4 regions of the Staphylococcus sp. Z5-21 genome follow, and region 3 is predicted to be linked to each of the others. Evidence: riboswitches for the same ligand, from Rfam matches in the RefSeq annotation. Region 3 holds a riboswitch; each other region holds the start of a gene.
The links. A riboswitch is a leader RNA that binds a small molecule or an ion and turns the genes downstream of it on or off. The one in region 3 is predicted to bind thiamine pyrophosphate.
Positions count from the first base shown of each region.

Region 1: it holds a riboswitch for thiamine pyrophosphate, as region 3 does, so the genes downstream of both, tenA (thiaminase II) here and M1D64_RS00395 (thiamine phosphate synthase) in region 3, are expected to answer to the same signal.
Region 2: it holds a riboswitch for thiamine pyrophosphate, as region 3 does, so the genes downstream of both, M1D64_RS07800 (3-oxoacyl-ACP reductase) here and M1D64_RS00395 (thiamine phosphate synthase) in region 3, are expected to answer to the same signal.
Region 4: it holds a riboswitch for thiamine pyrophosphate, as region 3 does, so the genes downstream of both, M1D64_RS09145 (ECF transporter S component) here and M1D64_RS00395 (thiamine phosphate synthase) in region 3, are expected to answer to the same signal.

Region 1 covers NZ_CP096462.1:829,134-832,349, forward strand. The annotation lists gene M1D64_RS04000 (transglycosylase family protein) at 209-925, shown strand; TPP riboswitch at 1,056-1,154, shown strand; gene tenA (thiaminase II) at 1,232-1,921, shown strand; gene thiD (bifunctional hydroxymethylpyrimidine kinase/phosphomethylpyrimidine kinase) at 1,914-2,735, shown strand; gene thiM (hydroxyethylthiazole kinase) at 2,728-3,216, shown strand, end outside.
Region 2 covers NZ_CP096462.1:1,587,774-1,590,989, forward strand. The annotation lists gene rimM (ribosome maturation factor RimM) at 1-226, opposite strand, end outside; gene rpsP (30S ribosomal protein S16) at 452-718, opposite strand; TPP riboswitch at 932-1,030, shown strand; gene M1D64_RS07800 (3-oxoacyl-ACP reductase) at 1,137-1,889, shown strand; gene M1D64_RS07805 (LLM class flavin-dependent oxidoreductase) at 1,911-3,209, shown strand.
Region 3 covers NZ_CP096462.1:89,058-92,273, reverse strand. The annotation lists gene xylB (xylulokinase) at 1-995, shown strand, start outside; TPP riboswitch at 1,170-1,278, shown strand; gene M1D64_RS00395 (thiamine phosphate synthase) at 1,345-1,932, shown strand; gene thiO (glycine oxidase ThiO) at 1,916-3,031, shown strand; gene thiS (sulfur carrier protein ThiS) at 3,028-3,216, shown strand, end outside.
Region 4 covers NZ_CP096462.1:1,830,096-1,833,311, forward strand. The annotation lists gene auxA (lipoteichoic acid stability factor AuxA) at 1-550, opposite strand, end outside; gene graF (glycopeptide resistance-associated protein GraF) at 851-985, shown strand; TPP riboswitch at 1,236-1,337, shown strand; gene M1D64_RS09145 (ECF transporter S component) at 1,424-1,999, shown strand; gene M1D64_RS09150 (ABC transporter ATP-binding protein) at 2,012-3,216, shown strand, end outside.

The sequences.
Region 1 (3,216 bases), 740 kb from region 3:
TTTCATAGCCTTTAAAAACTATCACAGAAGTTTTTAAAGGGATAAAAATTATATTCAAAGATAAATTAAATGTAATTTCATTGTAAAAAAGGCCGATTTTTTTTATTTCACTGTAACCTACAACGATTTTTTGAATGTTATAGTTGTATTTGCAAATTAATCATAAATAAAAATAAACTTAATTACCTTATAGGAGGACTTTTTTACAATGAAAAAAACAGTAGTAGCATCAACATTAGCAGTTGGACTTGGCGTAACAGGATTCGCAGCAGGAAATTCAGCAGACGCTTCAGAACAAGGCGTTGACAAAGCACAATTAGCACAACAAGCTCAAAGTAATTCAGAATCATTAAATGCAGCACCAGTTCAAGACGGTGCTTACGACATTAACTTTAACTATAATAATACTGACTATAGTTTCCAATCAGATGGTCAATATTGGACTTGGAGCTATGGACAAGGTTCAACTAATGCACCAGCACAAGAAACTGCTGAGCAACCAGAACAAGTTGAACAACCACAACAAACTGAGCAAGCTTCAACTGAACAACCAGCACAAGAAGCTGCACCACAAACTGAAGAAACACAACAACCACAACAAGAAGCAACTACACAAACTACTTCAAGCTCAAATGAATCAACTTCAAATGAATCTAGTTCAAGTGAAGCTTCAGAAGGTTCATCAGTAAATGTTAACTCTCATTTACAAGCAATCGCGCAACGTGAATCAGGCGGCGACCTTAAAGCTGTTAACCCATCATCAGGTGCAGCAGGTAAATATCAATTCTTACAAAGCACATGGGATTCAGTAGCACCATCTGAATATCAAGGTGTATCACCAACAGAAGCACCTGAAGCAGTACAAGACGCTGCAGCGCAAAAACTTTATGATACAGAAGGCGCTTCACAATGGGTTACTGCATAAAAAATTAAGTGTAGTAATGAACTTAAGATAAATATTTAAAGCTGGGACATATAGGTCTCAGCTTTTTTTATAGTCAGTTATTTTGCAAATTTGTCAGTATTTTGTTATCTTTTAATTAAACAAAATATAAAAACGCTACTAGGGGAGCCAGTTGGCTGAGATGATTAAATTCAGACCCTTACAACCTGATTTGGTTAATACCAACGTAGGAAAGTAGTTTAATCTAAAGTTGGGGTATAAATCCTCGCTATTAATTAACTACGTTTCTGTCGGGAATGTAGTTTTTTTATTTATAGGAGGATTTTTGTGTTATTTTCAGAACAGTTAAAAAAAGAAGCTAAACCAATTATTAATCAAATCTACCACGATCCGTTTATACAAGGTATGTTACATGGGAATTTACCGATTGAAGCAACCAAATTCTATTTAAGAGCAGATGCTTCTTATTTAAATGAATTTGCGAATATATACGCGCTGTTAATTCCAAAAATGGAGAACTTAAATGATGTTCGATTTTTGGTTGAACAAATTCAATTTATCGTAGATGGTGAAGTGGAAGCACATGAAATTTTAGCGGATTATGTCCAAGAAAGTTATAATGAAATCGTACAAGAGAAAGTTTGGCCACCGAGTGGCGATCATTATATTAAACATATGTATTTCAATGCGTATGCTAAAGAAAATGCCGCTTATACAATTGCTGCAATGGCACCTTGTCCTTATGTTTATCAAGTCATTGCTCAAGAAGCATTAAGGGATAAAGAATTAAATAAAGATTCTATTTTAGCTAAATGGTTTGAATTTTATAGTACTGAAATGGATGAATTAGTTATTGTATTTGATAATTTAATGGATAAATTGACGAAACATTGTAGCGAAAAAGAAAAAAATGAGATAAAACAATGCTTTTTACAAAGTACAGTACATGAAAGAAACTTTTTTAATATGTCATTTAATGAAGAATCATGGTCATATGGAGGTATGAAAAATGAATAAACCCAATATTGCATTGACAATTGCTGGTACTGATCCAACAGGAGGTGCTGGTGTAATGGCAGATTTGAAATCTTTTCATGCTTGTGGCGTATATGGTATGGCGGCTGTTACAAGCATTGTTGCGCAAAACACTAAAGGTGTACAACATATTCACAATCTTGAGTCACAGTGGTTATCTGAACAACTGACAAGTGTGTTTGATGACGAATTACCACATGCCATTAAAACTGGTATGATTGCTTCAAAGGAAATGATGCAATTAATTCAAGAATACTTAGTGAAATATCCTGAGATACCATATGTTATTGATCCAGTTATGTTAGCTAAAAGTGGTGATTCATTGATGGATGATGACGCGAAAGCAGATTTACAAAATATATTGTTACCCTATGCAACAGTAGCGACTCCAAACTTACCAGAAGCTGAAGAAATCACTGGATTAAAGATTGATAATGAGGCAGCGATATATAAAGCAGGCAACATATTTATTAATGAAATTGGGAGTAAGGGTGTTGTTATTAAAGGCGGACATGCTGAAGATTTAGAAACTGCTAAAGATTATTTATTTACTAAAGATGAGGTCTATACGTTTGAAGAACCTCGTTATGATACGCAGCATACCCATGGTACAGGTTGTACTTTTTCAGCAGTAATTACAGCTGAACTGGCAAAAGGTAGAACGATTTATGACGCAGTGAAAAAAGCTAAAAAATTTATTTCATTAAGCATTAAATATACGCCAGAAATTGGTCAAGGTAGAGGACCTGTAAATCACTTTGCATATATGAAAAAGGTAGGTCTAGATGATGAATAGTTTAAATAATGTAAGAACGAATAATCCACTCGTTATTTGTTACACAAACGATGTCGTAAAGAACTTTACGGCAAACGGACTTTTAAGTTTAGGTGCAAGCCCAGCAATGAGTCAAGCACCAGAAGAAGCGATAGATATGTTAACACCTGCTAATGCACTGCTCATTAATATTGGTACTTTAACTAAAGATAGAGAGCAGGACATTTTAGAAATTGCTAAAACAGCTAATGAAGTAGGCACGCCAATTGTATTTGATCCAGTTGCTGTTGGTGCATCCCAATATCGCAAGGATTTTTGTAAAACTTTTTTGAATACTGTAGATGTAGCAGTTATAAAAGGGAATGCATCTGAAATTTTAGCGTTGATAAATAATGATGCTAAGATGAAAGGAACGGACAGTGATGATAATTTAAATGCGATAGAAATTGCCAAAGAAGCGCATAAACGATTAAATAGTGCGATAGTCATCACTGGCAAAGAG
Region 2 (3,216 bases), 1.1 Mb from region 3:
ATTCAATATCATTAATATTATTAATGCCTTCAAATGTCAACATATGAAGACCTTTATGCATACGATAAGAAGCAATTGTGAATTCTAATGGCTCTTTATTTTTACGTTCAATAATTACAAGCTCCCCAGGCTGAAAGCGTGTTTCTGTAAAATCTGAATTTGATTTTACTTTTATTTCTCCTTTAATACCATGTGTATTAACAATTTTACCTATCTCTACCTTCATATACGTGCCTCCACTATTATTTATCTATTAAAATTGATTATGTATGCTATGATTTGTCTTATTATTATAACATGTGAAGTTATAAGCAGTGACACAAATACAATATTCATGTAATGACATTTTTAAAATATCAACTTGCTTATATTATTATCGATAATGTCTATAAAAAAAGAGTACCCTTCAAGGTACCCTTACAAATCATATATTTGTTTATTTGTCGAAATCCTATTTTTGATCGTCAAATTTCTTCAAGATGCCTTCTCTTGATAAGATATTATGAACTGTATCAGTTGGTTTCGCACCATTTTTTAACCATTTAAGTGCTAATTCTTCGTCGATTTTAACTTCAGCTGCATTCACATTGTTTGGGTTGTAAGTACCGATTTGTTCGATATTACGACCGTCACGTGGTGCACGAGCATCAGCTGCTACGATACGATAGAATGGATTTCTTTTTGAACCTAAACGTGTTAAACGTAATTTAACTGCCATTTATATTCGCTCCTTTTGTTTTCATAGTTTTTATTTTCTACAAGAAATAATAATAACAGTAATTCAATAATTTGTAAAGAGTTTCTTCTTTACCAATTTCATTATTACGCAAAATTCTTTTTCTACTTTAATTCTTGGGAAGCCACATCTCCTTAATCACCCTTAACTTGACATAATTCACTAAAAAATATACATTTAACTTAAATTACATAACAAATGCACTAGGGGTGTTTCTAACTGAGATGAGTCTGACTCAAACCCTTTGAACCTGATCTAGTTTAAACTAGCGGAGGAAAGTGTGAAGTCTAGCATATTTCAATATTTTGAAGTACTTTGATACATATGTCGATATTCATTATACACAACCTTCTTTCAGGAGCGTTGTGTATTTTTTTATAGAAAATAAGGAGTGTATAAAATGAAAAAAACTGTAATTGTAACTGGTAGCAGTCGAGGATTAGGTGCGACAATCGTGAACACATTGGCGCAACAAGGACATAACGTTGTCATAAACTATCACAACAGCAGACAAGCTGCACAACAACTTGTAGATGAAATTGGAACTCATCAATCAATCGCTATCCAAGCAGATGTTACAAAACGCAATGAAATAGACGCGTTAGTTGAGAAAGCTACGCAATATTTTGGTCACATAGATGCTATAGTCAATAATGCACTTGTTGGCTTTAAATTTGACCCTGTTCAACAACAAGCATTTGTTGACCTTACATGGGAGGATTATCAACAACAAATTGATGGTACATTGAAAGCTGCTTTTAATTTGTGTCAAAGTGTTATACCTCAATTCATCGAAAGACAAAATGGCCATATCATTTCAATTGGTACAAATTTATTTCAAAATCCTGTCGTCCCTTATCATGAATATACAACAGCTAAAGCTGGTTTGATTGGTTTTTCACGCAATTTAGCTGCAGAATTAGGTCAATATGGTATCACATCTAATGTCGTTTCTGGCGGCTTATTAAAGACAACGGATGCAAGTGCAAGTACCACTACTGAAGTATTCGATTTAATTGCTCAAACCACTCCAATAAAAAAGGTAACCGCACCACAAGATGTTGCTAATATGGTTGCATATCTCTTATCAGATGAAGCAAATGGCATCACAGGTCAAAATTTTACAGTCGACGGTGGCTTAACAATGAACTAATAAGGAGGACTGAGTCATTCAATGACACAAGCACAACATTTAAACATCGGTGTACTTATCTATGCTTGTGGCCATCATCAGGCTGCATGGCGTATGCCACATTCAAGCATTGAGCGTATTGGTGATATTACTTATTATCAATCATTAGCAAGAACTGCAGAACAAGGCTTATTTGATGCCATATTTTTTGCTGACAATCAATCTTTTCCAGCTAGTTCGAAAAGTGATATGCCTGCATTTTGGTTTGATCCCCTCGTTAATTTAGCAGCAATATCACAAGTTACACAACATGTGGGCCTAGTTGCTACGATATCTAGTACATTCTCCAATCCATTCACAGCTGCTAGACAACTACTCAGTCTAGACCATATGAGTCAAGGTCGTGCTGGTTGGAATTTAGTAACGTCAATGACTGATATGGAAGCTGCTAATCATAGTATGGACCATTTACCTGAACACGAGGAACGCTATAAAAAAGCAGATGAATTTGCACAAGTGATGAATCGTTTACTCGAATCATGGTCAGTGGATGACTTTTTACACGATAAAGAAGATAATAAGTTAATCAATCCATCAGCAATCAACGCTATTAATCATGAAGGAGAACATTTCAATGTCCGTGGACCTTTAACAACCCCAAGTAGCCCTCAAGAGAAACCCATTGCAATGCAAGCGGGCGCCTCCGATCCTGGTATCGCATTAGCAACTAAATATGCTGATGCAGTTTATGCTGTTGCTTGGAATTTCAATCAAGCTAGCGCTTTCAAGAACAAATTAAATCAAAAATTGATACAAGAAGGTAAGCCCATAGATAGTTTGAAAGTATTTCCTGGATTAGTTACATATGTCGGACAAACTTATGAAGAAGCTTATGCAAAAAAACAAAAACTCGATGAATCTTTAGAAGTTGATACCGCTTTAAATCAATTAGCCTTTTTTATTCGTCAAAATTGCCATAGCTGGGATTTGGATGAACCGGTACCACCATTATCACCTGTCGAATCTTTTAAAGGACCTAAAGGACGCTATCAAACTGTGCTAGAAATCATTAAAGATAAAAATCCAACATTACGTGAGTTATTAGGTTATTTAAGTGCTGGAGGTGGGCATTTAACACTCATCGGAACACCAAAGGATATTGTAGATGAAATGGAACGCTGGTTTGACGCGGGTGTTGCGGATGGTTTTAACTTAATGCCTCCAGAATTTCCAAATAGTTTAGAAGATTTTGTCGATGATGTTGTGCCTGAATTACAAAAACGTGGATTGTATCGTACTGAATACGAAGGTACAACATTTAGAGAAAATATTGGAATTTAATAGTGAT
Region 3 (3,216 bases):
TAAATATGGAGTATTCCGATGCATCTAGTACATTGTTATTAGATAATCAGCAAAAATGTTGGGCTAAAGAGATTGGCCGACAATTCGGTGTTGACCATATTTATCCTGAGCTCGTGACTTCTGATGCCTTTGTAGGCTACGTCACTAAAGACATAGCTAGACAATTAGGCCTAAATCATGATGTTGCAGTATTTGCAGGTGGCGGAGATAATGCATGCGGCGCGCTCGGTTCAGGAGTGGTCGATGAAAATCAAACGCTGTGTAGCATTGGTACTTCTGGCGTTATCTTAACGAGTGAATCTGACAAGCAATACGACTATAAACACAATATGCATTATTTTAATCACGTCGTAAACGATATGTCGTACGTCATGGGCGTCACACTTGCAGCTGGCGATAGTTTGACATGGTTAAAAAATCATATGCTCCCGCATTTAAGCTATGAACAAATTGTTGCACAAGCTGAATCATCCACATTAGGCAGTCATGGTCTATTATTTACACCATACTTATCCGGGGAACGTACTCCGCATGGTGACGCAAGTATTCGAGGGAGTTTTATAGGACTAAAAACGTCGCATCATAGCAGTGATATCGCGCGTTCCGTGATAGAAGGCATTACTTTTTCTTTATATGAATCCATTAACTATCTACGTCACATGGGTAACAATATTGAACATGTGATATCCATTGGTGGTGGCGCAAAAAGTGACTTTTGGTTACAACTCCAAGCCGATATCTTTAATGCTAAAATTAAAAAATTGAAATATGAAGAAGGACCTTGTATGGGCGCAGCCATGCTCGCTGTCTTAGGTTTAGGATGGTATCCGGATGTAGCGCATATGACAAAGCATTTTATAAAATATGAACATAGCTTTGAACCTGATGCCAAAAGACACGAACAATATATGGCTTATTTTGAATTATATAAAGCTGTTTATCAGCAAACACAAGCCATTACAAGTAAATTACTCGAAATATCTGACGTTGATTAACGCTAAAAATATTTTTCTGGAGTGAGCGCCATAGAGTGTTCAACCAGTTAATTCAATATCGTAATATACACATTTGTTTTTAAGTGAAACTTGCAAAAAGGAATAGAATACGTTAGATTGTAGATAATTATTCAGAAAATTAGTGAAACGTATTATTAAAAATTAAATAGTTTGAGAAACCACTGGAAGTGCCTTGTAAAAGGCTGAGACCGAAGTAGTAACTTAGGAATTCCCTGAACCTGATCCAGTTTGTACTGGCGTAGGAAAGTGGCGTTTAGGTATATTACTCGTTATTTCAACGTCATTTTTCCAGCCGGAGAAGTGACGTTTTTTTAATGAGGTGAATTATATGTTTATAGCCATTACTGAATTTGAAAATTTAGATTCAGACGATATTCAACATTACACAACCATAGCATCCGTTATTGATTATTTAATGATACGTACCCCTATGTCACAACAGCAACTGATAGATTGGATGAATCGCTTAATACAGGCAGGGTTTCCGAAAAATAAAATCATTATTCATAGTCATATTATAGTTTTAGAACAATGCCATTTATCAGCAATCCATTTTAGAGAAGCTGACACACGAATAAAGGATTTTAAAAAGTCACACCCTCATATTCAAATCAGTATGTCGACACACCACGAGGAAAGTGTCAAACAAGCACAAGCACTCAATTTAGATTTTATATTGTTTAGTCATATTTTCAGAACAAATTCTAAGCCTAATCAACCACCACGAACAAAGTCAGAAATTGATAAAGCATTACAGTACTCTATACCAACCGTAGCACTTGGGGGTGTGAATGAACAAACCTTGAATGATTTGCCGAAAGGATTTGATGGGATTGCAGGTATAACGCTATTCAGACGAAAAAACAGAGAAACGATGGAATTATTAAGGGAGCGATGGAATGAATACCAAATTTGATGTCATTATTATTGGATCCGGTGTAATAGGTATGTCGATTGCAAGAGAATTAAGTCAAAAAGGCCTGCGGATAGCCATTATAGATCGCAATGTTCGCGGTATGTATGCCTCTTACGCAGCTGGAGGTATGTTAGGTGCACATAATGAATTTACGGAATCTTGTAGTTTATTTCATTTAGCAAGACAATCTCAAGACATGTTTCAATCCCTTAAAGATCGTTTGCTGTCTGAGGTCGGTCTAGATATTGAATATTTGGAAAGCGGCCTAGTTAAAATGGCAAAAAATGAGACAGATAATCCCATTGTGGAACAGCAATTCCAATTTCTACACCAGCACGATTCGAACACGCAATTATTATCTTCCAAGTCCCTTGAAGCCATTACAGACAATAACGTTCAATCTCAAACTTTAACCGCGATGCTGATACCTAAAGATCATCAAGTCAACGCGAATCAATATACCAAAGCCCTATTACTTTCCTTAGCCAAACGCCATATCCAATTGATTGATCATAGTGAAGTTCAAGCAATTACAAAGCAAAATAACGGCTATACAGTCATGACGCAAAAAGACACGTACCGCGCCGAAAAGGTTGTCGTTGCAGCTGGTGCTTGGAGCGGTCAATTATTAAATCAATATTTTTCCCAAAATCCTGTCACGGGTGTCAAAGGTGAAGTACTCTTAGTCGAACACCCCACGTTAAACCTGCAGACCACCCTATTTATGACAAATGGTTGCTATATCGTTCCAAAAAAGAATCACCGTTATTTAATCGGTGCTACGAGCTATGTTGATGATTATTCTATCGGCGTGACGAAACCCGGAAAACATTGGCTGTGCAAACAAGCGCAACACTACGTACCAAACTTAGCAAACAGTAAACTGATTCATCAATGGTCTGGTATCAGACCGACTTCAACAAACGGTCAACCCATTATGGATGAAGTAGACCATCATTTATTCGTTGTTACGGGTCATCATCGCAACGGCATTCTGTTATCACCACTGATTGGTTTAAAAATGAGTGAATGGATTGAAAGTGGACGCAGACCCACTGAATTTGAAGACTTTTCAATTGAAAGGAGCTGTAAAACATGAAATGCGTTATAAACGGTGATTATTTTACTTTTAATCAAGCAGTCAGTATCCAAGCTATTTTACAAGAATTAGAGTTGGATGCCGATAGAGTCATTGTTCAGCATAATGAAAATTTAGTAAAACAAGCAGATTTTCAAGCAGTAAAGATTAATGATCAAGATTGTCTTGAACTATTAGAATTTGTA
Region 4 (3,216 bases), 880 kb from region 3:
TTTCAATTCTTCCGTATAAAACAATTTGCGTTATTAAGTAACTTATCCCATAACTGAAAATAATCCATAAATAATGATATTTTCTATGTTCTGTATTTAACTCGTCCTTATAAACGATATAACCAATATGAATTGCAAATGGTATTACGAAAATAATAGCAAAAAAGCTATAAACTTGAGTCATCAATATCAGTGTTATAATGAAAAAAAGAATACCAATAACTAAAAAGAATACTGAAATATCATAGTCATATCTTGTCGTTCTATATAAAGTAAAGCCAATCATAATGACACCAATACCAAATAAAGCAATAATGATGGCACTAATTATCGGGAAATTACCTATGTAATTACTCATTACTCTAATTATTTCACCAAAAAATGCATTTATAAAATCCCATACATTATGAATGTGCAAATCAATTTTACCTTTACCATTTAATTTATTAATTAATGGTAAATTAATTAAAATGATAAGACCTGTGAAAAGCGAAACGATGCCTATAACATAACTATATAATATCTCAGCGTGTTTCTTCAAAAAAGACATACCATTCACCTCAAAAGTTATTATATATGAACATTTAGTTCTTGTCTTTAATTATCTAATAAATAAGTCCATAGTATGATATAAAATGACTTATAGTCAAATTTCCACTTACAATTCATGTTTAAACAATTTTATAAATTTAACTTATTAAGTACATTATCGATGCATTATTTAGATTATCCATTAATTAACATTAATCTCATATCAAACTATTGTAATTATATTGAAGTGTTTATATTTTATTCAATTGTGGTACATACTAAATATAGATAATCTTAACTATGAAGGAGTGCTTTAATTATGAGTAAAGAAGAATTAAATAAAGAAGCAGCTGAAAAAGCTAAAAAAGCAGAGGATAAATTAAAAGAAGAAAAAGAATCTGCAAAAGATAACACTGAAGAAACTAAACAAAATATTCAAGATACTTTAGACTAGTATAGATACTTGGTATTAATAGTAATTCAATATAAATGTAAATCCGATATGGGAGTGCGACATCAAATCTTATCAAAATGAGGTTTGTGTCCACTCCTATTTTTTAATGGTTTTATAATTTGATTACGTGTAATAAACTTAAATAACAACGTTTGTCCTTAAAATAATCACTCTATTAACCAACAATTTTTTAGCATAACCTTGACATAAACGTCGAAAAGTCATACATTATAATTAAATTTAAATAAATCATTCGCACTAGGGGTGTTTTGTGACTGAGATGAGGTATACCCTCAAACCCTTTGAACCTGATCTAGATTAAACTAGCGTAGGAAAGTGTATTGCGATATCACTGAGTAACTTTGGTATCCGTATGCCTATATAAAAACGCGCAACTTTCTAGAAGGTTGTGCGTTTTTTATATTAGGAGGAACAATGATGTCAAAAGGTTTAAAACTATCCGAAATACTTGTAACTGTGCTTATCGCAGTTGTTTTCGCCATTATTTATAATGTTTGGAATTTTGTCTATAAAGCTGTACAGGTAACTGGACTTCATTTTGAAGAACTCACTTATGGTGCCTGGTTTATGGCAGCAGTCGTAGCTTATCTCATAATTCCAAAAGCCGGTATTGCTGTGCTTGCAGAATTTGCTGCAGGTGCTGGTGAAACAATTGTAATGGGTCGTTTTGATATTGCAACGATGGTCTATGCATTATTACAAGGCTTAGCTTGCGAAATTATATTTGCTATTTTTCGATATAAATCACGTTCAGCAATGGTTGCAATGCTAGCAGGATTTTTAGCTTCAGTTGCAACACTACCTTTAGATTTTGCCTATGGTTATCTAGGAGAAGTCGCGGGTTGGAATCTTGCTTTATACATCATATTTAGATTAATTAGCGGTATTATCGTTGCCGGTCTCTTATCTTATTATATTGTTAAAGCACTTGACCAAACTGGTGTAACAAAATTATTCAGACCAGCAACCCAGAGTGATTATGACAATCTATAAGGAGTAATAATGTTGATAGCTACTAAAAATTTACGCTTGAAATATCCAAATGGTCAAAAAAAAATATTCGACAATTTGTCTATTCAAATAAAAGATAAAGAAAAAGTATTATTATTAGGTCCTTCTGGCTCAGGTAAAAGTACTTTATTAAACGTACTTAGCGGCATTGTGCCAAACTTGATAGGTTTGCCGTTAAAATATGATGCTTTAGAAGTCGATCCTTCAAGTGGTGTCATATTCCAAGATCCAGATACTCAATTTTGTATGCCTAAAGTTTATGAAGAGCTTGCATTTGTACTAGAAAATCAACAAGTTCCTCGGGAAGAAATGGATCATCGTATTGAGGAAGCGCTAATGACAGTTGGATTAAACGTGGACAAAAATCAATATATTAATGAATTAAGTGGCGGTATGAAACAAAAACTTGCGATTGCTGAGACAATTTTACAACAAGCAACGACACTATTTTTAGATGAACCTACCGCGATGTTAGATGTAGAGTCAACTGCTGATTTATGGCAAAAAATTCAATCATTGTGGCGAGACCAAACTGTACTTATAGTAGAACACAAAGTCGAACATATATGGCAACATGTCGATCGTGTCGTTTTAATGAATTATGATGGTGCTATCATTGCAGATGCCCCACCTTCTCAAATTTTAAATGATTATGAAGCGCTATTAACTGAATATGGTGTTTGGCATCCAAAAGCTTGGCATTCTGCACCAAAAGCGCTAAACTTTTCAGATTCTGATTCATCTCATTTTAATTTCCAAATTCAAGATGCAGTTATTAAACGTGGAAAGCAGCAACTCATTAACATTCCTAAGTTAAATGTCAATGCGGGAGAATGGATATCCATTACCGGGTCCAATGGTTCAGGTAAAACTTCACTGCTCGAATCAATGATGCAATTAATTAAATATGAAGGTCAGATGTACATCAATCATCATATTTACACTAAAATTAAATCTGCAGCAAAATCTATGTATCTTGTGTATCAAAATCCCGAATTACAATTTATAACAAATTCTGTATACGACGAAATTCATATACAAAACAAAAACAAATTTAATTCAACGGATGAAGCTAAACAGCAAACTGAATCATTATTAAAAACGCTTAACTTAACATCAGTACAAATGCAACACCCTTATGAATTATCTATGGGACAAAAGCGACGTTTAAGTGTTGCCATTGCTTTAAGTGCTTCTTC